Regions from separate parts of the Allochromatium vinosum DSM 180 genome, predicted to be linked through region 1. Evidence: predicted binding sites of a transcription regulator. Region 1 holds the regulator's gene; each other region holds the start of a gene.
What was found. Region 1 encodes FliA, which starts transcription of late flagellar genes. Its sites were predicted from a motif close to GCTAAAGTTNNNNNNNNNNCNGCCGATA; they were not measured.

Region 1 (7,774 bases):
CGGCAAACAGATGGCCATCGACGCCGATCTCAATGCTGGTCTGATCTCGCAGGAGGACGCACGCAAGCGCCGCGAGGACGTGGCCCAGGAAGCCGATTTCTACGGCTCCATGGACGGCGCCAGCAAGTTCGTGCGCGGCGACGCCATCGCCGGCATCCTGATCCTGTTCATCAACATCATCGGCGGCATCATCATCGGCGTCACCCAGGCCGGGATGACCTTCGCGGATGCCTCCAACACCTTCATCCTGCTGAGCATCGGCGATGGTCTGGTCGCCCAGATCCCCTCGCTGCTGCTATCCTCGGCCACGGCCATCATCGTCACCCGTACCTCCAGCTCCCAGGACATGGGCCAGCAGGTGTTCGGCCAGATGTTCGCCAACCCGCGCGTGCTCTATATCTCGGGCGGCGTCATCGGAATCCTGGGACTGATTCCGGGGATGCCCAATCTGGTCTTTCTCGGGATCTCTTCCAGTCTGATCGGGGCCGGTTATCTGATCGCGGCCAAGCCGGCGGCGCCTCCGCCGGAGGTCATCGAGCGTCTGCCGCAGGGGCTGGAACTGCCCGCGCCCGAGGATCGCGATCTGTCCTGGGAGGATGTGCCGCCGGTCGATCTGGTGTCGCTGGAGGTCGGCTACCGGCTCATCCCCCTGGTCGACCGCACTCAGGACGGCCAGCTCATGACCCGCATCAAGGGCATCCGGCGCAAGCTCTCGCAGGAGTTCGGCTTTCTCATCCAGCCGGTGCACATCCGCGACAACCTGGAGCTGGGACCGAACCAGTACCGGATCTCACTGCTGGGTGTGACGGCCGCCGAAGCCGAGGTCTTCCCCGATCGCGATCTGGCGATCAATCCGGGCCAGGTGTTCGGCACCGTCGAGGGCACGCCGACCAAGGATCCGACCTTCAATCTCGACGCGCTCTGGATCGACCCGGCCAACCGTGATGTGGCCCAGGCCGCCGGTTATACCGTGGTCGACTCGGCCACTGTCATCGCCACCCATCTGTCACAGATCTTCCGCGAGAACGCCCACCGCCTCATCGGACACGAGGAGGTCCAGCATCTGCTCGATCAGCTCGCGCGCCGCTCGCCCAAGCTGGTCGAAAACCTGCTATCGTCCAAATCGATCTCGCTCGGGGTGGTGCTCAAGGTGCTCCAGAACCTGTTGGCCGAGCAGGTGGCGATCCGCGATCTGCGTACCATCGCCGAAACCTTGGCGGAACGCTCGGCCAAGAGTCAAGATCCCGCCACTCTGACCGCCGCCGTGCGCGTGGCACTCGCCCGTTCGATCGTGCAGGATCTGATCGGACCCGACGACGAGCTGCCGCTGATCGCACTCGATCCATCATTGGAACAACTGTTGCATAAATCGCTACAAAGCAGCCAGGGCGAAACCATCGGTATCGAGCCCGGTCTGGCCGAGCGGCTCCAGCGCTCGGTGATCGAGGCGGCTCACAAGCAGGAAGCCGAGGGCGCGCCGGCTGTCTTGGTGGTGGCTCCGGAGATTCGCTCCTGGATCGCGGGCTGGCTGAGAGGCGCGGTACGCAACCTGACCGTGCTGGCCTTCACCGAGATCCCGGACAACCGACGCATCCGGGTCGTGGCCACCGTGGGCAAGAGCGACAATGCTCAGGCACGGGCCTGATCGAGTAACGGGAGTTTGAGCGATGAATGTACGGCGCTATCAGGCAAAGAACATGCAGGACGCCATGCGCCAGGTGCGTGAGCAGCAGGGACCGGACGCCGTGATCCTGTCGAGCCGTCGTGTCGATGGCGTGCTGGAGGTCGTGGCCGCGACCGAGGCGCCGACCGAACCGGTCGCGCCCGTGCGTCCCAGTGTGTCACGCGCTACGCGCCCGGCGTCGGCCGATTCCGATCTGGCCGCCATGCGCCGCGAACTGCGCGATCTACGCGCCCTGCTGGCGCAACAGCAGGCGCTGAGCGAACGCGATCAATGGGCCGTGCGTCATCCGCTGGCTGCCGGGATCGCCGAACGGCTCGTCGAGTGCGGGTTCGACGATACGCTGGCGCGCTCGCTCATCGGCGGACTCCAGGAGGATCAGACGCACGAGGACGCCTGGAGTCGTCTGCGGACCCGTCTCGCCGCCTCGGTCGCGACCGTGCAGCCAAGCGTTCTGGAGCGCGGTGGTGTCCTGGCGCTCGTCGGCCCCACTGGCGCGGGCAAGACTACCACCCTGAGCCGACTGGCCCTGCACCGCATCCGCCGCCTGGGGCCGGATTCCGTCACCCTGGTCACCTTCGACCGTCAGCGCATCGGCGCCCACAAGCAGCTCCAGGCTTTCGGCCAGATGGCCGGCGTACCGGTCATCCTGCTGGAGAACGAGCGCGATCTCATCGCTCTGGCCAACCGCAGCGCCAGTGATCATCTCATTCTCGTCGACACCGAGGGGCGCTCCGCGCGCGATGCCGCTGAGCGCAAGCTCTTCGCCCAGATCCGTCATCTGGTCGAGATCGAGACTTGGCTGGTGATTCCGGCGACGCATCAGGCCGGGGTGCTGCGTCAGGTGCTCAAAGCCTTCCAGAGCTGCGAACCCACGGCTCTCGTCCTGACCAAGATCGACGAAGCCGAACGGCTCGGCGAGATCCTCTCGGTGCTGCTGGAGCAGCATCTGGGGCTGGTTTTCCAGAGCGACGGACAACGCATCGAGGAAGACTTCCACAAGGCTGACACGGCGCATCTGACGCGCCTGGCGCTGGGCGAGCCGAGTCAGCGCTTCCAGTCGCGCGTTGAGATCGAAACACCAAACGTCGGTAGCGAGCGCAGCTGGTTCACCGCGCGCGATATCTCCGCGCTTGCTCCCTGTGAGCCATTGTCTAGACTATCGACCCCGAAGACTCCGAGCCCGAGTACGCGGACGCCATCGGCGCCCAGTGCCGTGACGCGCGACAGCCTGGTGCTGGAGTCCGTGATCCCCTTCAGGAAATCCGTGCATGCAGCCTACTAGGAACCGGCCCTTTCTGAGCCTCGCCATCGCCAGCGGCAAGGGCGGCGTCGGCAAGACCAATGTCGCGGTCAATCTGTCCGTGGCCCTGGCGCGGCTGGGTCGCAACGTCATGCTCTTCGACGCTGACCTGGGCTTGGCCAACGCCGACCTGATGCTCGGACTGCGTCCGACCAAGACGCTGCACGATCTGGTCGCCGGGCGCGTCGAGCGTCTGGAGGACGTGCTACTGCCCGGTCCGGACGGGCTGTTGCTGGTGCCTTCGGCCTCCGGCATCGGTTCGATGGCCAATCTGACGCCGGCCGAGCATCTGGGCCTGATCCGCGCCTTCAGCAGCTATGACAAGCCGCTCGATATCCTGGTCGTCGACACGGCGGCAGGCGTCCATGATTCGGTCACCAGCTTCTGCAAGGCCGTCCAGCAGGTGTTCGTGGTGGTCTGCGACGAACCGGCGTCCTTGACAGATGCCTATGCACTGATCAAGGTTCTACATCAGGAGCACGGGGTGCGTCGTTTTCGGATAATCTGCAACATGCTACGCGACATCGAATCCGGTCAGCGTCTGATGCGCAAACTCTCGGCTGTCTGCGCCAACTATCTGCCGGATGTGGTGCTGGAGACGGCGGCCATGATCCCGATGGACGACAAGCTGCGTCTGGCGGTGCAGCGACGCCAGCCCGTGGTCAGCCTCTATCCGGGCAGTCCGGCCGGCCGCGTCTTCAACGACCTGGCACGTCGGATCGATGCCGCGCGCGGCGGCGCCACTGACCTGGGCGGCATCGGCTTTTTCGTCGAGCGTCTGCTGCAAGGCGCCTAGATGGTCCGCGCCCGGTCTCGGATGGGGTATGCGAGCGCCGGCGACGAGGCGGCGCGGCTGGTGTCCGAGCATGTCGATTTGGTGCGGCGCATCGCCCATCATCTGGTGGCGCGGTTGCCGGCCTCTGTTCAGGTCGAGGATCTGATACAGTCCGGCATGGTCGGACTGATCGAGGCGGCGCGCCAGTTCCAGACGGGACAGGGCGCGACCTTCGCCACCTATGCCGGCATTCGTGTGCGCGGAGCCATGATCGACGAGCTGAGGCGCGCCGACTGGACGCCGCGTTCGGTGCATCGCAACAGTCGCCGTATCGCCGAGGCGATCCATCAGGTCGAATCACGCGAAGGACGCGCGGCCAGTGATCGCGAGATCGCCGAAACACTGGGGGTCACACTCGACGACTATCATGGCATGTTGCAGGATACGGCCAGTTGCCAGATCCTAGGGCTGGAAGACCTGTTTGGCGAGGACGCCGACAGCGACAGGTTCCTGCCTGGGGCGGGCACCGCTCCGACCGAGCAACTGGAGCGCGAGCAGTTCGCCCAGGCCTTGGCCGAGGCGCTGGCGGACTTACCGGAACGCGAGCGCCTGGTGCTCGCGCTCTACTATGATGAAGAACTCAATCTGCGCGAAATCGGAGCCGTTCTCGATGTCACCGAGTCGCGCGTGAGCCAGATTCGCAGTCAGGCCCTGCACCGTCTGCGGGGCCGTTTGAGCGACTGGACCCGAGCGGGACCCGGCGCGTGATTCTCAAACCAACAGATTCCATGTGGAGCGTTGCGTGGACAAAGGCATGAAAATTCTCATCGTGGACGATTTCTCCACCATGAGACGCATCATCAAGAACCTGCTGCGTGAGCTGGGGTTCAGCAATACCTCCGAAGCCGACGATGGCAGCACCGCGCTGCCGATGCTCAAGAGCGGCGGCTTCGACTTCCTGATCACCGACTGGAACATGCCGAACATGGAGGGCATCGCACTGCTCAAGGCGGTGCGCGCCGACCCCATGCTCAAGTCGCTGCCGGTGCTCATGGTGACCGCCGAGGCCAAGCGCGACCAGATCGTCGAGGCGGCCCAAGCCGGCGTCAACGGCTATATCGTCAAACCCTTCACCGCCGAGACGCTGAAGGAAAAGATCGACAAGATCTTTGAGCGCCTCGATGCGCAGGGATGAGCGATGGACAACGATGAAGAACGTCTGAGTCTACAGCTGGATCTGGCGCGTCGTCTGGTCGAGCAGTTGGAGGCCGGAGATCGCGCCGGGGCCGACGAGAGCATCCGTCAGCTGCGCCTGCCCTATGAGCGCGAACTCTTCGAGGAACTCGGCAAGCTCACGCGCGACCTGCACGAGGCGCTCAACAGCTTCCGCGGCGACTCGCGCCTGATCGAACTGACCCGCGACGAGATCCCGGACGCCAAGGAGCGTCTGAACTATGTCGTCTCCATGACCGAGCAGGCGACGCATCGCACGCTCAACGCGCTCGACGAGTCCATGCCCATCGCCGAGTCGCTCCACGACCGTTCGGCGACGCTGCACGAGCAATGGAGCCGCTTTCGCAATCGCGAACTGTCGGTCGACGAATTTCGCGAGCTGGCGCGCGAGCTCGACGACTTCCTGACCCAGAGCGGACAGGAGACCGAACGCCTCAAATCGCTGATGTCCGAGATCCTGATGGCCCAGGACTATCAGGATCTCACCGGTCAGATCATTCGGCGGGTCATCCGGCTGGTGCATGAGGTCGAGGAGAACCTGGTCGGACTCATCCGGCTGTCGAGCGCCCGGATGGAGTTGCCCAAGGTCGCCAAGGCGAGTCCGGACGAAACCGAAGCGTCAGAGGTTCGAGGGCATGGACCGATCGTACCCAATACGCAGGACGCGGGCGCCGATGTCGTCAGCGGACAGGACGACGTGGATGCACTGCTCTCCAGTCTGGGCTTCTAGCCCACCGAACCCCAGAGTGATCATGCATGGCAATCGATCCGAATGACGAAATCCTCCAGGACTTTCTGGTCGAGGCCGGTGAACTGCTGGAGGCGCTCAACGAGCAGCTGATCGATCTGGAGCAGAACCCCAACGATCGCGATCTGCTCAATGCGGTCTTCCGCAGCTTCCACACCATCAAGGGCGGTGCGGGCTTCCTCAATCTCAATGCCCTGGTCGTGGTCTGTCATCATGCCGAGGACGTCTTCAATCTGCTGCGCAATGGCGAGCGCCGCATCGACCCGGTTCTCATGGACGTGGTGCTGCGCGTACTCGACGTGCTCAACGTCATGTTCGGCGATCTCAAGTCGGCGCGTGAGCCCGAGCCGGCTCCACCGGCACTGATCGCAGATCTGGCGGCGCTCGCCGTTCCGGACGCGGCGGGGACGAGTGCACCCGAACCCGCGCCGGAGCCGGTACCCGAACCACCGCCCGTCGCCGAGTCCGAGCCGCTCAGCGCTCGACCGCCCGAGCCGACGCCGGCGCCCGCAATCGAGGCCGGCTCCACGGCCGAATCGGCCGACGAGATCACCGAGGCTGAGTTCGAGGCGCTGCTCGATGCGCTCTCGGGGCAGCCTGCCGAGTCAGCATCCATCGATCGCGCGGCGGTCGCCCCCGAGCCACTGGTACCGGCGCCGCCAGCCGAACCGCCTGGGACAGTGTCTGTCGCCGAGGAGGCGACCGGCGCCAATGATCTGATCACGGACGACGAATTCGAGTCATTACTCGACCAATTGCATGGCTCGGGAGCGGCGAAGCCCGTCGAGACACCTAAACCGAGTCCGCTGCCGGTTCCAAGCCGCCCGGCGGCCAGTGCCTCCCTCCAGCCTCCCGTGCCTGCCGCCGATCCGTTCGACACGGCCAAGGCCCAGCGCGCGGCCGCTGTGCCCGCCGGTGAGACCTCGGTGCGGGTCGATACCCAGCGGCTCGACGAGATCATGAATCTGGTCGGCGAGCTGGTGCTGGTGCGCAATCGCTTGAGCATGCTGCGCGTGCGCACCGGCGACGAGGAGATCGGCAAGGCGATCGCCTCGCTGGCGCTCGTCACCTCGGACCTGCAGGCAGCGGTCATGAAGACCCGGATGCAGCCGGTCAAGAAGGTCTTCAGCCGCTTCCCGCGCGTGGTGCGCGATCTGGCGCGCAATCTCGGCAAGGAGATCGAGTTGGAGACCTTCGGCGAGGAAACCGATCTCGACAAGAATCTGGTCGAGGCGCTCGCCGATCCGCTGGTGCATCTGATCCGCAACGCGGTCGACCACGGCATCGAGATGCCCGATGAGCGCGAAGCCAAGGGCAAGCCGCGCCGGGGCACCGTGGTGCTGGGCGCGGCTCAGGAGGGCGATCACATCTCGCTGCTGATCCAGGACGACGGACGCGGCATGGATCCCGAGAAGCTGCGCGCCAAGTCCGTCGAAAAGGGACTGCTCGATCCCAGTCAGGCCGAGCGCCTCTCGACACGCGAATGCTTCGATCTGATCTTCATGGCCGGCTTCTCGACCAAGGAGGAGATCTCGGACGTCTCGGGGCGCGGGGTCGGCATGGACGTGGTCAAGACTCGGATCGCCCAGCTCAATGGCACCGTCGAGATCGACTCCAAACTCGGAGTCGGCACCAAACTCAACGTCAAACTGCCGCTGACGCTCGCCATCCTGCCGGCGCTCATGGTCATCCTCGATGGCCGGCGCTTCGCCATCCCCTTGGCCTCGGTCTCGGAGATCCTGGATCTGGATCTCACGCGCACCCATTTCGTCGACGACCAGGAGGCCATCATGGTGCGCAACCATGCCTTGCCCCTCTATTACGCCTCGCGCTGGCTGCATCCCTATCGTCTGGTCGAACCCAAGTCGGACTCGCACGTGGTCGTGGTCCATGTCGCTCAGCGCAAGATCGGTCTGGTCGTCGACGATCTGGTCGGTCAGGAAGAGGTCGTGATCAAGCCGCTCGGCAAGGGGCTGCACGGCGTTCCCGGACTGGCCGGCGCGACCATCACGGGTGACGGCGGGATCGCGCTCA
Region 2 (7,774 bases), 1.1 Mb from region 1:
AGCGTCTCTTCGCTCGGGATCTGGCGGACGACTTCCTTGCTCTGGGAGTCGACTACCCGGACCACCATCCGCCCCGAGTCGTCGTCGAGTTGGAAGGTCAGCATTTGCTTTCCCTGCTGCATCATTTCGTTGATCTTGTCGACCGCTTCGGTCAGTTTTTCGACCTTATCCTTGTCGGTCGCGGCGACACCTTGGGATGGATCGGTTCGGCTGTCGTCGGTGCGGCCCGGTTGACCGGAGTCGAGGCGGTTCGCCGAACGTGTGGCGTTGCCTTGTATGGTGTCAGTGCGGTTGCCGGGCGGCGGCAAACCGTTTGGACGTATCTCGGAACTCGAAGGCGTCCGTGCGCTTGTGGCCCCGGTGGATTGAATCGGTTGTGTCGTTCCGCTGACACTCAAGGGGTCGCCGGCCATCGCTGTATCTCCTGGTTCGAGCGGGCGGACTCCGTCTGGAGCGCCGCCCGCATCTGTCACTTAACTGACCATGAGTTTAGCGCAGGAGCGACAACACTTGCTGCGGCGCCGAGTTGGCTTGGGCGAGCATCGCCTGACTGGCCTGTGTCAACACCTGCGAGCGCGAGAGTTTCGCCGTTTCGGCCGCGAAGTCCGCATCCTCAATGCGCGAGCGCGAGGCCGTGGCGTTCTGCGAGATGCTGGTCAGGTTGTTGATGGTGAAATCGAGCCGGTTGTTGACGGCACCCAGGTCGGAGCGGACGTTGTTGACTTTCTCCAGAGCGTTGTCGATGGCAACGATGGCCTTATTGGCGCCATCCACCGTGGAGATGTCGACGTTCTTGAGCGACTGGCCATTCTCGCCGCCGCCATACTCTCCGACCGTGAAGCCTGAGTTGGAGATATTGGCATCGGTGCCACGGGTGATGACGATCTCCTTGTCGGAAACCAGCGTGAATTCACCGACATAGGTTCCTGCACCGGTGTTGAAGCCGGCGTTTGCACCATTGGCGATGTTCGCTACGATGTTACGCCCATCCTCGGCAATGAGCTGCACGCCGCCGCCAGTCGTACCGCCATCCTCACCGGTATCGATCGCTTTCACCCCGGTTTGCTCGGAAACGGCATTGATGGCATCGACCAGCGCCTGACGATTAAGGCTGTTGTTCTCCGCGCCGGCGACGGTCGTGAAGCCGGTGATCTGTACTCCATTGATGGAGCCAGAGACAGCGGCACTTGCCGTAACCTGGGCTGTCGTGTTTTTCGCAATGTTTTCATTGACGACGGCGGTGACGCCGGTCTTGTCAGAGACCACGTTGAAGGCTGCCGCTTTGGAAATGGCGCTGAAGTCGTTGCCGGCCGAAGACGCTGTATCATCGGTGGCATAGGACGGGCCGACCGAGACGCCGTTGACGAACACATTGCCAGCGGCCATGGCGGTGGTGTTGGCGCCGAGGTTCGAGGTCACCTGCACCTGCGACCCGTTGTAGGTACCTTCAGCGAAGCCGACGTCCGAGGCATTGCCGGTCGCGCCCGAGCTGATGGTGATGGGTTTGTTGCCCTCGGAGACCAGCGTCACGGTTCCGGTGGCGATGGCGGTATTCCCGGATGCGCCGGCCAGACCCAGACCCGTGTTGCCTGCCGTCAAACCACCGGCACTGTTTTCAAGAACGATATTGCGCCCGTCGGCGGCTACCAGGGTAATGCCGCCATTGTCCGTGCCGCTGTCCACGGCGGTGACGCCGGTCTGCTCGGACTTCAGATTGATGTCCCGCACGACGGCGGCGCGCGTGGTTGCGGTATCGGTGGTGGTACTCAGATCGATCGTCACGCCATTCAGGATGATGGACCCAGTGGCCGAGGTGCTTGTGGCCATGGTGTTGCCGCCGATCTGTGTTTCGCCGACGACGGCCGATACACCGGTCTGATCGGTCTTGGCGTTGATGGCGGCAGCGGTCGAAATGGCGCTGGAGGCTTTGGCGGCCGATGACGCGGAATCGGAGGCGGCCACGGCCGCATCGATCGCGATACCGTTGATTTCCAGATCACCGGTTCCCAACTGGTTGACGGCGGTCGTGGCGAGAGCGGCGGTCGTACCTGTTCCGATGCGTCCCACCGACCCCACGCCGGCGGTCTTTTCGATGCCAAGCGACGAGGAGTCCATGGCGCTGATCTCGACGCTGATGGTCTGATTGGCCTCGGCGCCGACTTGCAGCTTGACTTCCTGCGCCGAACCGTCGAGCAGGTTGAGTCCGTTGAAGTTGGTGCTCTCGGAGATACGATCCAGCTCCTTGATGAGCTGCTGGGTTTCGGCGTTGAGTGTGGTACGGTTGCCGGAGGTGTAGGTACCGTTCGCCGACTGCACGGCCAGCTCGCGCATGCGTTGCAGGATGTTGGACGACTCGCTCAGCGCGCCTTCAGCGGTCTGCACCAGCGAGATACCGTCGTTGGCGTTGCGCACCGATTGATCGAAGCCGCGGATCTGCGAGGTCAGGCGGCTGGCGATCGCCGAACCGGCGGCGTCGTCCTTGGCCGAGTTGATGCGCAGACCACTGCTCAGGCGTTCCATCGCCTGACCCTGGGTGGACTGGGACTTGGTGAGATTTCGCTGGGCATTCAGCGACATCACGTTGGTGTTGATGACCATTGCCATGACTGTTCTCCTGTCTGTGTTGACCCAGGCCGACGGCTGAACACCAGCGCTGCCTTGGTTTTAAATCGCTTCAATCCGACTTGGGTATCGGCCAGTCCAGCGAAACCTTGAACCGTTGCGTCGCGCCAAGCGTGACGCCGGTCACAGAGTACCCGACGGATGCCCCCGCCTTCGGATTGTAGGCGCGGGAGGCGGCACGGAAAACACACCATCTTATAATTCGAGCGCTGTACCGATGGCTCTACAGGTCCAGGCTCCTGGTTCCCACGCCAGGACGGGGGCGGCAGAGCCGGTCAGTCGCGCCCATGATCGCCAGACAATTGGCAACGCCATGCACAAGAAAACCCGCTCGTCAGGTTCACGCGCGTCCGGGGGACATGGAATCCATCGGACCGCTCCCCTATCCACCCCCTCGTTGGCCGAGCAGGACGCGCTGGTAGCGTTGTTCAACGCCGGGCGTCTGAGCGAAGGCGAGACGATGGCGCGCGATGTCATCCGACGCTATCCCAAGGCGGTCTTTGGCTGGAAGGCGCTGGGGACGGTCCTCTTGGCCGGCGATCGCCAGCGCGAGGCGCTGCCTGCGCTGCAACAGGCGCTCGAGCTCAATCCGCGCGACAGCGAATGCCTCAACAGTCTGGGCAAGACGCTTCAGGATCTGGTGCAACTCGATGCGGCTCTGGACGCGATCGAACACGCCCTGCGCCTGCGTCCCGATTACGGGAGCGCGCTCATCAATCGCGGCAATGTCCTGGTGCAGCTCGGGCGGCCCGATGAGGCGCTGGTCTGTCTCGACCGAGCGCTGGCCTTGCAGCCGGATTCGGCCAGCGCGCATAACGACCGTGGTCATGCACTCAAGGCGCTTGGACGTCTGGACGAGGCGCTGGCGGCTTATACACACGCCATCGCACTCAAGCCGGGCTTCGCTGAGGCGCATCACAACCTGGGATCGGTGCTGCGCGACCTGGGGCGCTTCGAGGAGTCGCTGGCACAGTATGGCCGCGCCCTGGATCTGAAACCCGACTGGCCCCTGGCCAAGAGTCAGTACGCCCACTGTCTCAAGCGGTTGAGTTTCACGCAGGATCGTCCCGAGATTCGCGCGCGGCTGGTGCAGGCTCTGCGCGAGTCCTGGTGCCGTCCGCATGAAATCATGGTCACGTGCGTCAGTTGTATCGGCCTGAATCCGCGCATCGGGTCGGCGCTCGCCCGTCTCGGCTACGGCGAGACGCTGGCGGCAGCGGATCTGTTCGGGGCGGCCGGGCTGGTCAGGCTGGCCGATGAGCCGCTGCTGATGAGTCTGCTGGAAGCCTGCCCGATCGCTGATGCCGATCTGGAGCGGCTATTGACCCAGATCCGGCGTGCGCTGCTGGAGGCGGTGACGCTGAGCGCGGCGGTGCATCGGTTCGACGCGGCGGCCCAGCGCCTGCTGGCGGCGCTGGCGCGTCAGTGTCACCTGAATGACTACGCTTGGGCGGAGACGTCTGCGGAGACGGCGCACATCGAGGCGCTGCATGGCGCGCTGTCGCTGGTGCAACACCAAGGGGCGCCGATCGCGGAGCCGTATCTGCTGGCTCTGGCGGCGTATCGACCGCTGCTGACGCTGCCACAACCGGCCGCGCTACTGGATCGCGACTGGTCCGAGCCGGTCAGGGCGGTGGTGATCGAGCAGGTGTGCGAGCCGTTACAGGAGGCGGACGATCGCCGCACCATGCCGCGCCTGACCACGATGGCCGATCCCGTCTCGACCCAGGTGCGCGCGCAATACGAGGAGCATCCTTATCCGCGCTGGACACGGGCCGGAATCGTCACGCCGGCCCCCACCATCGCCGCCTATATCCGCCTGCAATTCCCCAAGACGCGCCTGCCGGCGCCGGTCCGGCAGGACGGGAATGTTTCGATCCTGGTGGCGGGCTGCGGTACGGGCTTGCATGCGCTTGAGGTCGCCCAGCGCTATCCCGAGGCGCGCATTCTGGCCATCGATCTGTCGCTGACCAGTCTCGCGTACGCGCAACGCAAGACGCGCGAACTGGGCGTGACGAACGTCCGGTATGCTCAGGCCGACATCCTGAACCTGGGCGAACTCGACGAGTCCTTCGACCTGATCGAGTCAGTGGGGGTGTTGCATCATCTGCGCGACCCGATCGCCGGCTGGAAGGCCCTGCTCGCACATCTGCATCCAGGCGGGTTCATGTCGATCGGACTCTACAGCGAACTGGCGCGCCGCGCCGTGGTCAGGGTGCGCGAGCAGATCGCGCGGGACGGTTGCCAGCCGACCGCATCGGCCATGCGCGCGTTTCGCCAGCAACTGCTGGCGCGGCGCGAGACCTCAGATGACGGCCATCTGACTCAGAGCGCCGATTTCTATAGCCTCAGTGGTTGTCGTGATCTGCTCTTTCACGTCAGCGAACAGCGCTTCACCCTGCCGCAACTGGCCGATGCGTTGCGCGAGCTGGAGCTGAGTCTGGTGGGATTCATCCTCGATCAGCGGGTGATGGCGCGCTATGCCGAGCGTTTTCCGGATGATCCGTCCGCCACCAACCTGGAATCCTGGCACCGGTTCGAGCAGGAGCACCCGCAGACCTTTGCCGGCATGTATCAGTTCTGGGTGCAGAAAACCGTAACGCCGTGCTCATGACGCGCGATCGGCGGTTTCCAGGGCGGTCATGATGCCGGATTGGAGCCAGTTGCCCAGCTCGCCCTCGAAAACCTGACTGTAGTCGAAGCTGGGGAGCGGCGCCAGAAAGGGGCGGTTGATATGGATCTCCAGTGCGTCGGGCAGGGGTTCGGCCATCCAGGGCATGATGTCGAGCAGTTGCTCGATGGCCTGGATCACGGCCTGCGGTTCGCCGAGTTCGGCATGGATACGGATCAGCGCGAGGCTGGTACCGATATGACGGTCGCCCTTGGCGGCCAGCGCCTGAAAGCGTTCGCGACTGGTCAGAAGCCAGCTCTGACGCTCTGCCTCCGGCACATCCTCGTCCTGCGCCGTCAGATAGGCATCGAGTGCCTGCTCATAGTCGTTCCAATAGACATCGCGTTCACGATCAGCGATCTGCCAGCCGATCATCAGTGGTTGGGCGTAGGGATAAACGGCCAGTTGGGTCGGCCAGCGATGTTGAATCATAGCGAAGGCTCTTTATTTAAGATGGGCGAAAATGGCGCACTCAATCCTCTCCGCTCAAGCGCCAAAACACAAGGGCGGGAGCGAGCAGATCACGTCATGAGACGATCGGCGGGCTGGCCGGCCGGTGCCGACTCACACCAGTGCTGCCACATATTCCGATAGGCGCGCTCGATGCGTTGGACAAAGCCCGCTTCGTCACGCCAGGGACTGGCCTCGAAATCGGCGCGCAACCGGGCACGGAGAGCCGCCAGGTGTTCCAGGTCGCTGGCCAGCGCTACGGCCTTGTTCACATAATCGGCTTCGCTCGTGGCGATCCACTCCGGATGTCCGGCACCTGTGAGTACGCTGCTGCCGGAACGACCGACGCTCGGGCGTGCAGCCAGCGTGATGAAGGGCACGCCCATGTACAGCGACTCGACCAGCGTGGCGCCCGAGTTGTGCGGGAAGCAGTCCAGCCCGATGTCCATGGTGCGCAGAACGTCCCATGGGGGGCTGTGATACCCGATGCTGAGCCGTTCGGGTTCGATGCCATGCGCGGCGAAGCGCTCGGCCAGACGCGCTTGTACCGCTTCGGTGGCGAAATCCTTGCTATCGATGATCAAACGCGCGTGCGGTAGTCGTCTGAGAATCTCTGACCAAACGCGGATGACATGGTGATTGAGGCGGACATGGCGCGTCAGCGTGCCGAAAGTCAGGGTGCCGTTTGCGAGGGCCGGCAGGGAGCCGACCTCCCCCATGTCGGAAGCGGGGCGATAGATGCCGCTCGGCGCTTCCAGGCGCCAGGGGCGTTCGGCAAACAGCGGCTCACAGCCGGCAGGCGCCATGATTGCATCGGTGAGAAAGTAATCGATCGCGCTCAGCCCGGTGGTATAGCCATAGCCCATCCAGGTCACAGAGACTGGAGTCGGACGACGGGCAAACACACCTAGCCGGTTGCCGCCTGTGTGTCCGGCCAGATCGATCAGGATGTCGATGCCGTCGGCACGGATCCGCTCGGCCAGGACATCATCGCTCAGTCCATGCGTCGGAACCCAACGATCGACCAATCTGCGATAGACAGCCGTCAGTCCGTCTTCCTGGGACAGTTCGGCATAGGCGGTGATTTCGAATGACTGGTGATCGTGATGGGCCAGTACGGGTTCGAGGAAATGACGGATGGAGTGACAGCGAAAATCCGGCGAGACGTAGCCGATACGCAAGCGTCGATCGGGGTCTCGGTCACTGGCCGGCGGCTGCCAGCTTGCTCGATACGGTACACCGATACGTTGGTCGAACGCTTGGTAAGCGCTGAAGATCTGTTCGGCGCTCTGATCCGGATGGTAGTTCAGTGTGAAGAGGAGTTTGCCATGAATCGACGTATCATCCGGCCTGATCGTCAACGCTTGGCGGTAAACGTCCAATGCCTCGTCAAGGCGTCCCAGATGTTGTAAAGCATTACCGAGATTCGACAGAATCTCGGGATGTCCGGGTTGTAGACGAGCCGCGCGTTGTTGACACTCCAATGCCTCATGCAGTTGCCCGAGACTCAGCAGCAGGTTGCCCAGATTGGTGAGTGCTTCGGGTTGCGAAGGATGTATGGCCAAAGCGCGCCGATAACAGTCCAATGCTTCCTGCGTACACCCCAGGTCACGGAGCAGTGAACCCAGATTATTGAGCGATTTGAGATGGAGTGGATTGATGCTCAGCGCGTGCTCGAAATAGAATCGCGCCTCATCAAGACGCCCCAATCTCTGAAGCAGCTTGGCCAGATTGTAGAATGCAGCCACAAAGCCAGGTGCTTGGCGGGCGGCGCGCGCATACAAGACACCCGCCTCTTCCATTCGGCCTTCATCTTCTAGCGCCGCGCCGAGTGTATTCAGGCATTCGGCGTCTTCCGGCGAGAGCTTCAGGGCCGTTTTCAAAACTGAAACGGCTTCCTGATGGCGCTGCGTGGTCGTCAGGATTGCCCCTAATATCTTCCAGCCAAAAGCGTCATGCGGGTAATTCTCGGTCCAGAGACGCGCCTTGATTTCCGCATCCGCATGCCGACCCTGCTCAAACAGCGCCAAT
Region 3 (7,774 bases), 1.5 Mb from region 1:
GGGTGGAGGTCTGGGTCCGGTTGGCCAGTGAGCGCACCTCGTCGGCGACCACCGCGAAACCCCGGCCGGCCTCGCCCGCGCGTGCGGCCTCGATGGCGGCGTTGAGCGCCAGCAGATTGGTCTGTTCGGCCACGCCCCGGATCACGTCCAGGATCTTACCGATCTCCTGACTGTCCTGGCCCAGATCGCGAATGACCGACGAGGCGTTCTGGATCTCCTGGGCCAGCTGCTCGATGCGCGACATGGTGCCATAGACCACGTCCTTGCCCGAGGTGGCGGCCTCGTGGGCGACGCGCGTGGTATCGGCGCCGTGCTGGGCGCTGCGTGCGACTTCCTGGGCCGTGGCGCTCATCTCGTTCATGGCCGAGGCGAGCTGGTCGACCTCGTGGCGCTGCTGGCTGATGCCGGCATTGGTCTGCTCGGTGGCGCTTGCCAGGTTCTGCGCCGCGTGGGCGAGCTGCCGGGTGGAGTCGAGGATGCGGGCGATGAGATCGCGGAAGTTGTCCATCATGGCGTTGAAGGCCAGGCTGGCTTGGCCGATCTCGTCGCGCCCCTGGATCGGGAGCCGGCGACTGAGATCGCCATCGCCCTTGGCGATGCCGTCGAGTCCCAGGGTCATCTGCTGGAGCGGACGGGTGACGAAACCCCGCGTGAAGAAGTAGAGAAAGAGCAGGACCGGCAGGCTCAGGATCGCGGCGATGGCGAAGATCTTGATTGCAAAGACATCGACTGCGTGATTGACCGCCTGGAGATCGATCCGCATGCTGACCGCGCCGAGCACCGAGTCGCGTGGCGCGAGCGCATGGCAGCTCGTGCAGTTCTTGCCGAGATAGTTCTCGCGGGCGAAGGCCGCCGTCACGGCGCGCAGTGTCTGGCCATCCTCCGAGAGTTCGAGATAGGGTTCGCCCGTTTCCAGCACCCGGCGCTCGATGTCGTCGCGCGGCTGCTCGTGCTCGGTGCCTGGACCGAATTGCTTGGAGACGTTCTCGCCGCGCAGCACGCGCAGATCCTCGACGTTCTCCAGCTCGACGATCTGATCGAGGAACGCGGCGCGCTGACTGATGGTTCCCGTGATCATCAGGGTCGTCAGTCCGGCCAGGGTCATTTCGTGCAGGGTGCTGGTGAAGGCTGTGGCCTGGTCGATGGCCGTCTGGCGCTGCTCGCTCGCGGCCCAGATGATGAGTCCGGTCCAGGCCGGGAGCAGGATGAGCCACATGGCGCCTACGAGGCGTACCCAGATCGGTAGATCATTGATTCGTCGCATCAGCGTTCTCACTTATCGTTGTTCTTGCGTCAAGATGTCTCTGGGTCGGACGATAGACGCCGCACAGTCGTGCGCGGAGCTCCAGAATCCTGGTTGCAGTCTAGTTCAGTAAAGCCCCGGCGCGTCTCCCGATCACGCCTGTTGAGCCTGAGCGCGTGCCGACTGAAAATAGCGTGGCGTCCTGGTATAAGCATCCACGCAAACCACTCACGGGCCAAGAGGCCCCCATCGACGATCGGCATCATGTCACTGGATCCAGATTGCCTGGCCCGGCTCAAACTGCGGCAAGCGCCATTCGACACCCTCACCAGTGAGGATTTTCTCTACAGCGACCCCTTGCTGGAAAGCCTGGTCGAGACCGCCGCGCGCGCGCTCGCCGCACCGGGGGCTGTCGTCGTCCTGGCCGGCCCGGACGGTTCCGGTCGCAGCATCCAGCTGATGCGGCTGCTCGGTGCGCTCGATGGACAGTATGAACTGATCGCCTTCCGCAGTCGGCCGAACATTCCCTTCGATGCGGTCGATGTCACCATTCGCGCCCATCTGCGCAACGGTGGATTCGACAATCCTAACCGCTCCGTCGCCGATCTGCTGGCCGAGCGTGCACGCGCGCAGGCGCGGCTGGTGCTGGCGATCGACGATGCGCATCTGCTCGGCGGCGAGGGGCTGGTCAAGCTGGTGCGCTTGCGCGCGACCGTCCTGGAAGCGGGCGGGCAGGGGCTGCGGCTGATCCTCGTGGGTGATCCGTCCCTGAGTCGCGGGCGACTGCCCTTGCCCGATCTGCTCGACGACTCGCAGGTGGTGCGTCTGAATCTGCGACCCTTCAATCTCGAACAGGCGGGCGCCTATCTGCGTCATCGTCTGCGGGTCGCGGGTCTGGACGATCCGGACAGCCTGCTGAGCCGGGGCGACATCGCGGTGTTGCAGGGCAGTGCCAAGGGATTGCCGGCCGCGCTCAATGTCCAGGCCAATGCCTGGCTGGCGCGTCGCTGCAAGAGCCTGGAGGGTGGACTCGGCTCGTCACTGAGCCGACGCTCGACAGCCGCGAGCGCCGCACCAGCGGCGGCGAGTGCCGCCCCGGCGCGCGCCACCGCGCCTCCGCCCGCTCCCGAGCCGTTGGATGACTCCCAGGATCAAGCCGAGGAGTTCCTGGATCTCGAACCCGATACCTATGAGCCGTCCGTGCCGCCGCCCCCCAAGGAACCACAGCTCTCAGACTTCCTGGTCGGCGGTGAGGTGCCCACTGCGCTGGCTCAGAGCGAGTTCGAGCAGATCCTCCAGCGCGTGCGTCAGCATCAGCCCTGGGAGACCGCCGCGGCCGCGGCGCCCGAACCCAAGGCCGCCACGCGCGAGGAGATCAAGGCCACGGCACCCAAGACCAGGACGCCGTACTGGAACCGTCCCTGGTTCATTCCGGTCATCCTGGTCGTCGTACTCGCCGCCATCGCCGCGCCCGTGGTCTTGCAGCTCGTGATGGACGCCAAACCCTCGGCGTCGCTGGAACGATCGAAGCCGGTCTCTCAGGTGCCGTCCGGTCAGTCTGAGGCGGCCGATACCGAGGAGCCTCGGCCCGCCGCTCCTGAGACGGCTTCGACGCCGAATCGGCCGGAGCCGGTGACGGCGGCCGCCACCGAGCCGCCGCCGGCGTCGCCCCTGGATACCCCCGAGGGTATCGCGCCGGAACCCCGTGACGCACCGGACGATCAGGACTCGTCCGCCGAGCCGGTGCCCGTTGCAGACGTCCCCCGTGACGAATGGGCCGAGGATCTCGCCTGGCTGATGCGTCAGGATCCAGAACGCTTCACCATCCAGCTCGTGGCGGCGCGTGATCTTCAGACTGCACGTGGCGTGCTCGATCCGCAGGCCCTGGAAGGCATCCGCTATGTCCAGACCCGCTCCTATGTGATCGCCGTGCTCGGGAGTTTCCCGAGCCGGACCCAGGCGGCGCGTGAGCTGCCGGCCCTGCCGGCGCCCGTGCGTGACAACGGCCCCTGGATTCGCACCATCGGCTCGATTCGCGACAGTCTGCCCTGAATGAACCGATACCCAGTTCACGGAATCGGTCTTTTGCCATCCGCTTTCGGCGTGCGTATCGACTAGACTACCAGGGGAAACCCCTGGATCGAGGTCGCCTCCCGTTGGAGATCCATTCAATCATCCGGTCTTCGTCAGCGTCGCCGATGCGTCGATTCGACGAGGCACGCGAGATGTCCGCGTCCGGCTCCCAGGCCGCGGCGGCGCTCGCGCGTGACGAACCGGTCGAGGATCCACGCGCCATCGAGGAAACGAGCCGGATCGAGGCCGAGCGTGCGACCGGGGAGGACGACCCGACGGCCGCAAAGGGGGTGAATGGAGAGACGCTCTCGGACGAGGATCAGCTTCTCGTCGAGCAGCTCAAGCAGCGCGATGCCGAAGTCCGCGCCCACGAACAGGCGCATGTCTCCGCCGGTGGTGGTCATATCACCAGTGGTCCGAGTTATTCCTACCAAAGCGGCCCGGATGGCAGACGCTATGCCATCGGCGGCGAGGTCGGGATCGACACCTCAATGAAAGCGGGCGACCCCGATGGCAATCTCGCAAAGTCCCGCGCCATCATTCGTGCCGCCATGGCACCCGCCGAACCCTCGTCTCAGGACGTACGTGTCGCCGCTTCGGCCCGGGCGATGGAGTCACAGGCGTTGCAGGAGATCCGGGAGCTTCAGGTCAAGGAATACGAGCAGGTGATGAGCACCACCGGCTCGACCGACCGCTCCCCGACGTCCACTGGAGCGACAACGGCGCAAACCGCCTCGACAGCAGAGAACGGGGAGGCCGGATCAGAGTCAGCGGCACCGCAGAATCCGGGGGTTTCGAGCGGACAGGCACGTCTGGCACAGCGCATTGCGGCCCTGTTCTCCGCGCCGGTCGAGACGGGTTTGAGCCAACTGGCCTGAGCCGAGCAGGCGGCTGTGGCGAGTGGGGGTCAGGCTAGGCCGTGATGTTGATATTGCGGCCGATGTGATCGGGGAGTGCTTGCGAGGACGCTGTCGTCTCGGTGACGCTCTGAATCATCTGCTCGGCCGAATCGGCCTGCATCTCGTTGGCCTTGTTCAGCATGGCGAGACTGGTGTTCGTATCAGTCTTGTTGCTGGAGGGCGTATAGGTGTAACCGGCTAGGCCCGATGTTGATGAGACGTCCATCGTTTGACCTCGTGCTGTTCGAGTGATCGATCCAGGATTGCAGTCGCTCGGATCGGCGTTTCCGAGCGTCCGAATGGATGAAGTATCAATGACATGATAGAACAGATCCTTGGCGCTATTTGGGATTCATGCCTCATTTCCGAGGATTGGACGGCCATCGTCCGATCCGGGTTCCCCGATCATCGGTGATGTTTCGCTCAAGTTTCGTGTCCAGGCGTCGTTAACCGACGTGTACCCGCGCGTAGGCTTCACATGAGGTGAATGGCTGACCGACGATGAACGACAACAACGAAAAACGTCAGCATCCGCGCCTTCCGGTCGAGGTCGAGGTCGAGCTCCATCGCTCCGGTCGGTCCATGTGTCTGGTGTGGACCGATGACCTGAGCAATGGCGGCGTGTCGCTGATGATGAACGGTCATGGCGATTGGCCGCCGATTGGGGCCAGGGTACAGATACGGGTCTCGTGTCCATTGGGTGGAGACGATGAATCGCCCTTGGTCGATGCCATCGTGGTACGTCACACCGAAGCGGGGATCGCCGTTCGCTTCGACGAGACGCCGACGCGCGAATGAAGTCGGCACGAGATTCCAGGTAAGGCGAATTCCAGTGAGGTCAAGGCGATGTTAGTGACAGTCTCGTCCAATGCCACGCTCGCGCTGTCCACGACCCGGACCGCGACCCGGGGCGATGCGACGCGCAACGATGACGAGGTGCGCGTGATCACGTCAACTCCGGCACCGATCCCAACCCGTGTCGGCCAGACCGATTCCGGTTCCGAGAGACTGAGCCTCTCGGAACAGATCAGGGAACAGTTGGAGCAGGATCAGGATTATCAGATCCTGCGCCGTGCCTTCGCGCTCGATGTCGACGAGTTGAAAGCGGTGAGGCCGGGGCAGACCGCCGAAACGGCATCCAGAGGCCAGCTCGATGCGTCGGCCGTGCAGTCCGCCTCATGGGCCGAGTCCTTTGAACTCCAGGCCGTCTCCACCCAACGCTTCGAGATCTCCGTGCGGGCGGGCGAGGCGGCGTTCATGGTGTCGATGGTCGGCGCGAACACCCGGCGGCTCGAACTCAACATCAGTGCCGCAGAAAACATGCAGATCCAGACCGCCGATCCACTGGTACTCGACCTCGGCGGACAGGGCATCACGACCACGGGGGTCGCTGCCGGTGTCGACTTCGACCTCAACGGTGATGGTCGGCTCGAACGCATGAGCACGGTGACTGGAGACTCCTGGTTCCTGGCGCTCGACTGGAACGCCAATGGCCGCATCGACGATGGTCGCGAACTCTTCGGCGATCAGAACGGCGCCGAACACGGGTTCGCCGAGCTGGCGCGTCACGACACCAATGGCGATGCGCGCATCGACGCTCAGGACGCGGTCTTCGAGCATCTGCGTCTGGTGCAGTTGGGAGCCGACGGCTCGCAGACCAGTCGTACCCTCGACGAGGCCGGGGTCACGGCGATCGAACTCGGACATCGGAACGTCCATCGGGCCATCGATGCCTACGATCATGTGGCCCAGACCGGGCGCTTCATCCACACCGATGGTCGCCAGGGCGAAGCGGCCGACGTGATGCTCGGCTATAACGATCTGGCGTGAATCCACGACGACCCGGCGCCTGTCCAGCCCATGCCGCGCCGTAAAAACGACGAACGGGTCGTCCAGGCATGTCGGAAGGCGTGTCGATGCTGCTAGACTAGAGTCCAGTGCCGTCTGATCCCTTTGTCCAAGGAATCTACCCGTTATGCAGCAGACACCCGAGACACTGGAGGTGTTTTCGATCCTGGCCGAGATCGAGTTGACACGCGATCTCAGTGAAGAAGATCGAGGCCGGCTCGCCGAGCAGTGCCGGATCGAGGAACATTCGCTCAAGCACCGTATGCGGCTGACCGAACTGAAGCCGGACCGACTCTTCCTGGTCGATGGGCATGTCGCGCGTCTCGAGAATGGCGTCATCGAGCGCCACCAGGCGTTTCAGGGACTCAGTGAGCCAGTCGACCTCATGGGCGATACCCTGGCGCCCGATGCCTGTCTCGTGACCGAAACCCCCTGTGTGTTCCTGCGGATTCCCGCCGCCGCGTTCGACGCCGTGCGCTCCAGTGGCACCGAGGTCAGCGACATCGAACTGGATCCGGCCGAGGGCGAATTCCTGGCCGAACTCTATCATCTGATCAACAACAATCAGCTCGTGCTGCCGGCGCGCCCCGAAGTGGCGCTCAAGATCCAGGAGATGACCAACGATCCGGACGCCGGCATCGATGCCCTGACCGAGATCATCCAGCGCGACGGCACCATCGCCGGCGCTCTGCTGCATGCCACCAACAGCCCGCTGTTCCGCGCCACCAAGGAGATCAAGACCATTCGCGAGGCGGTGCTGCGTCTGGGATTCCGCAACACCCGGATGCTGGCTGTGAATCTGGCCCTGCGTCAGGCTTTTCATGCCAAGAACGACGTCACGCGCGCGGCGATACAGGAGTCCTGGACCGAGAGTGTGCTCTGCTCGGCCTATGGCTACGTGATTGCCGAGGTCGCTCATCATCTCGACCGCGAACGTGCGCTGCTCGCCGGACTCGTGGCCGGGATCGGCGCCGTGCCCATCATCCAGTTCATCGAGGCGCGCGGACAGGAACAGAGTCTGTCCAGAGTCCAGTCGCTCGTCGCCAAGCTGGCGAGCATCACGGGCGTGCTGGTGATCAACTACTGGGGGCTGGGGGACGATCTGGTGGCGGTCGCCGAGCACTATGGCGAATGGGGCTATCGCGCTTGCGAACCGGACTATGCCAGCATCGCCATCATTGCACGCTGGGCGGCCATGCAGAGCGAGGGCCGCGAGGTTCCGGAGGCCGGTACGGTGCCGGCGTTCACGGTGCTGGGTCTGACGCCGCCGGCTGCGGGCGAACCGATCGCCGAGCTGGCCGGCAGCGAGCAGATGCTCGACAATCTGAAGTCCATGTTCAATCTGTGACGGATCGCGTCACTGTCGGCGTGTTGGGAGAGTGTGCGGCGTGTCCGTAACCATCGAGAGTCTGGTCAAGGGAACCGGGCGATTACTGGCGATCCCGCGCGTGGTCGGCGAGGTGCTGCGTCTTCTGGACGATCCAGACAGCCGCCAGTCCGAGATCGCCCGGCATCTGGAGCAGGATCCGGCGTTGGTGGCCATCCTGCTGCGGCTGGCCAACAGTCCGGCCTTCGCCCCTGCGCGCACGGTCGATTCGGTCGAACGCGCCATCATGCTGCTGGGGCGTGAGCATCTGCGCCGACTGGTGATCGCCGGCGCCGTCACCCAGGCGGCGGATCATCTGCCGAACCAGGACATGCTGCCGCTCGA

Region 2: ALVIN_RS09700 (flagellin N-terminal helical domain-containing protein) is a predicted target of FliA. The motif match lies at 2,690-2,717, and genes of this name have one in related genera.
Region 3: ALVIN_RS07770 (YjfB family protein) is a predicted target of FliA. The motif match lies at 4,622-4,649, and genes of this name have one in related genera.

The regions. Positions count from the first base shown of each region.
Region 1 is NC_013851.1:3,294,149-3,301,922, reverse strand. It holds gene flhA (flagellar biosynthesis protein FlhA) at 1-1,645, shown strand, start outside; gene flhF (flagellar biosynthesis protein FlhF) at 1,668-2,966, shown strand; gene ALVIN_RS14580 (MinD/ParA family protein) at 2,953-3,780, shown strand; gene ALVIN_RS14575 (RNA polymerase sigma factor FliA) at 3,781-4,527, shown strand; gene cheY (chemotaxis response regulator CheY) at 4,574-4,954, shown strand; gene ALVIN_RS14565 (protein phosphatase CheZ) at 4,958-5,722, shown strand; gene ALVIN_RS14560 (chemotaxis protein CheA) at 5,749-7,774, shown strand, end outside.
Region 2 is NC_013851.1:2,228,000-2,235,773, reverse strand. It holds gene ALVIN_RS16645 (flagellar protein FlaG) at 1-413, opposite strand, end outside; gene ALVIN_RS09700 (flagellin N-terminal helical domain-containing protein) at 490-2,604, opposite strand; gene ALVIN_RS09695 (tetratricopeptide repeat protein) at 3,020-5,236, shown strand; gene ALVIN_RS09690 (hypothetical protein) at 5,231-5,725, opposite strand; gene ALVIN_RS09685 (O-linked N-acetylglucosamine transferase, SPINDLY family protein) at 5,815-7,774, opposite strand, start outside.
Region 3 is NC_013851.1:1,818,603-1,826,376, reverse strand. It holds gene ALVIN_RS07785 (methyl-accepting chemotaxis protein) at 1-1,264, opposite strand, end outside; gene ALVIN_RS07780 (AAA family ATPase) at 1,508-3,295, shown strand; gene ALVIN_RS07775 (putative metalloprotease CJM1_0395 family protein) at 3,469-4,194, shown strand; gene ALVIN_RS07770 (YjfB family protein) at 4,229-4,441, opposite strand; gene ALVIN_RS07765 (PilZ domain-containing protein) at 4,717-5,013, shown strand; gene ALVIN_RS07760 (hypothetical protein) at 5,062-6,045, shown strand; gene ALVIN_RS07755 (HDOD domain-containing protein) at 6,191-7,411, shown strand; gene ALVIN_RS07750 (HDOD domain-containing protein) at 7,452-7,774, shown strand, end outside.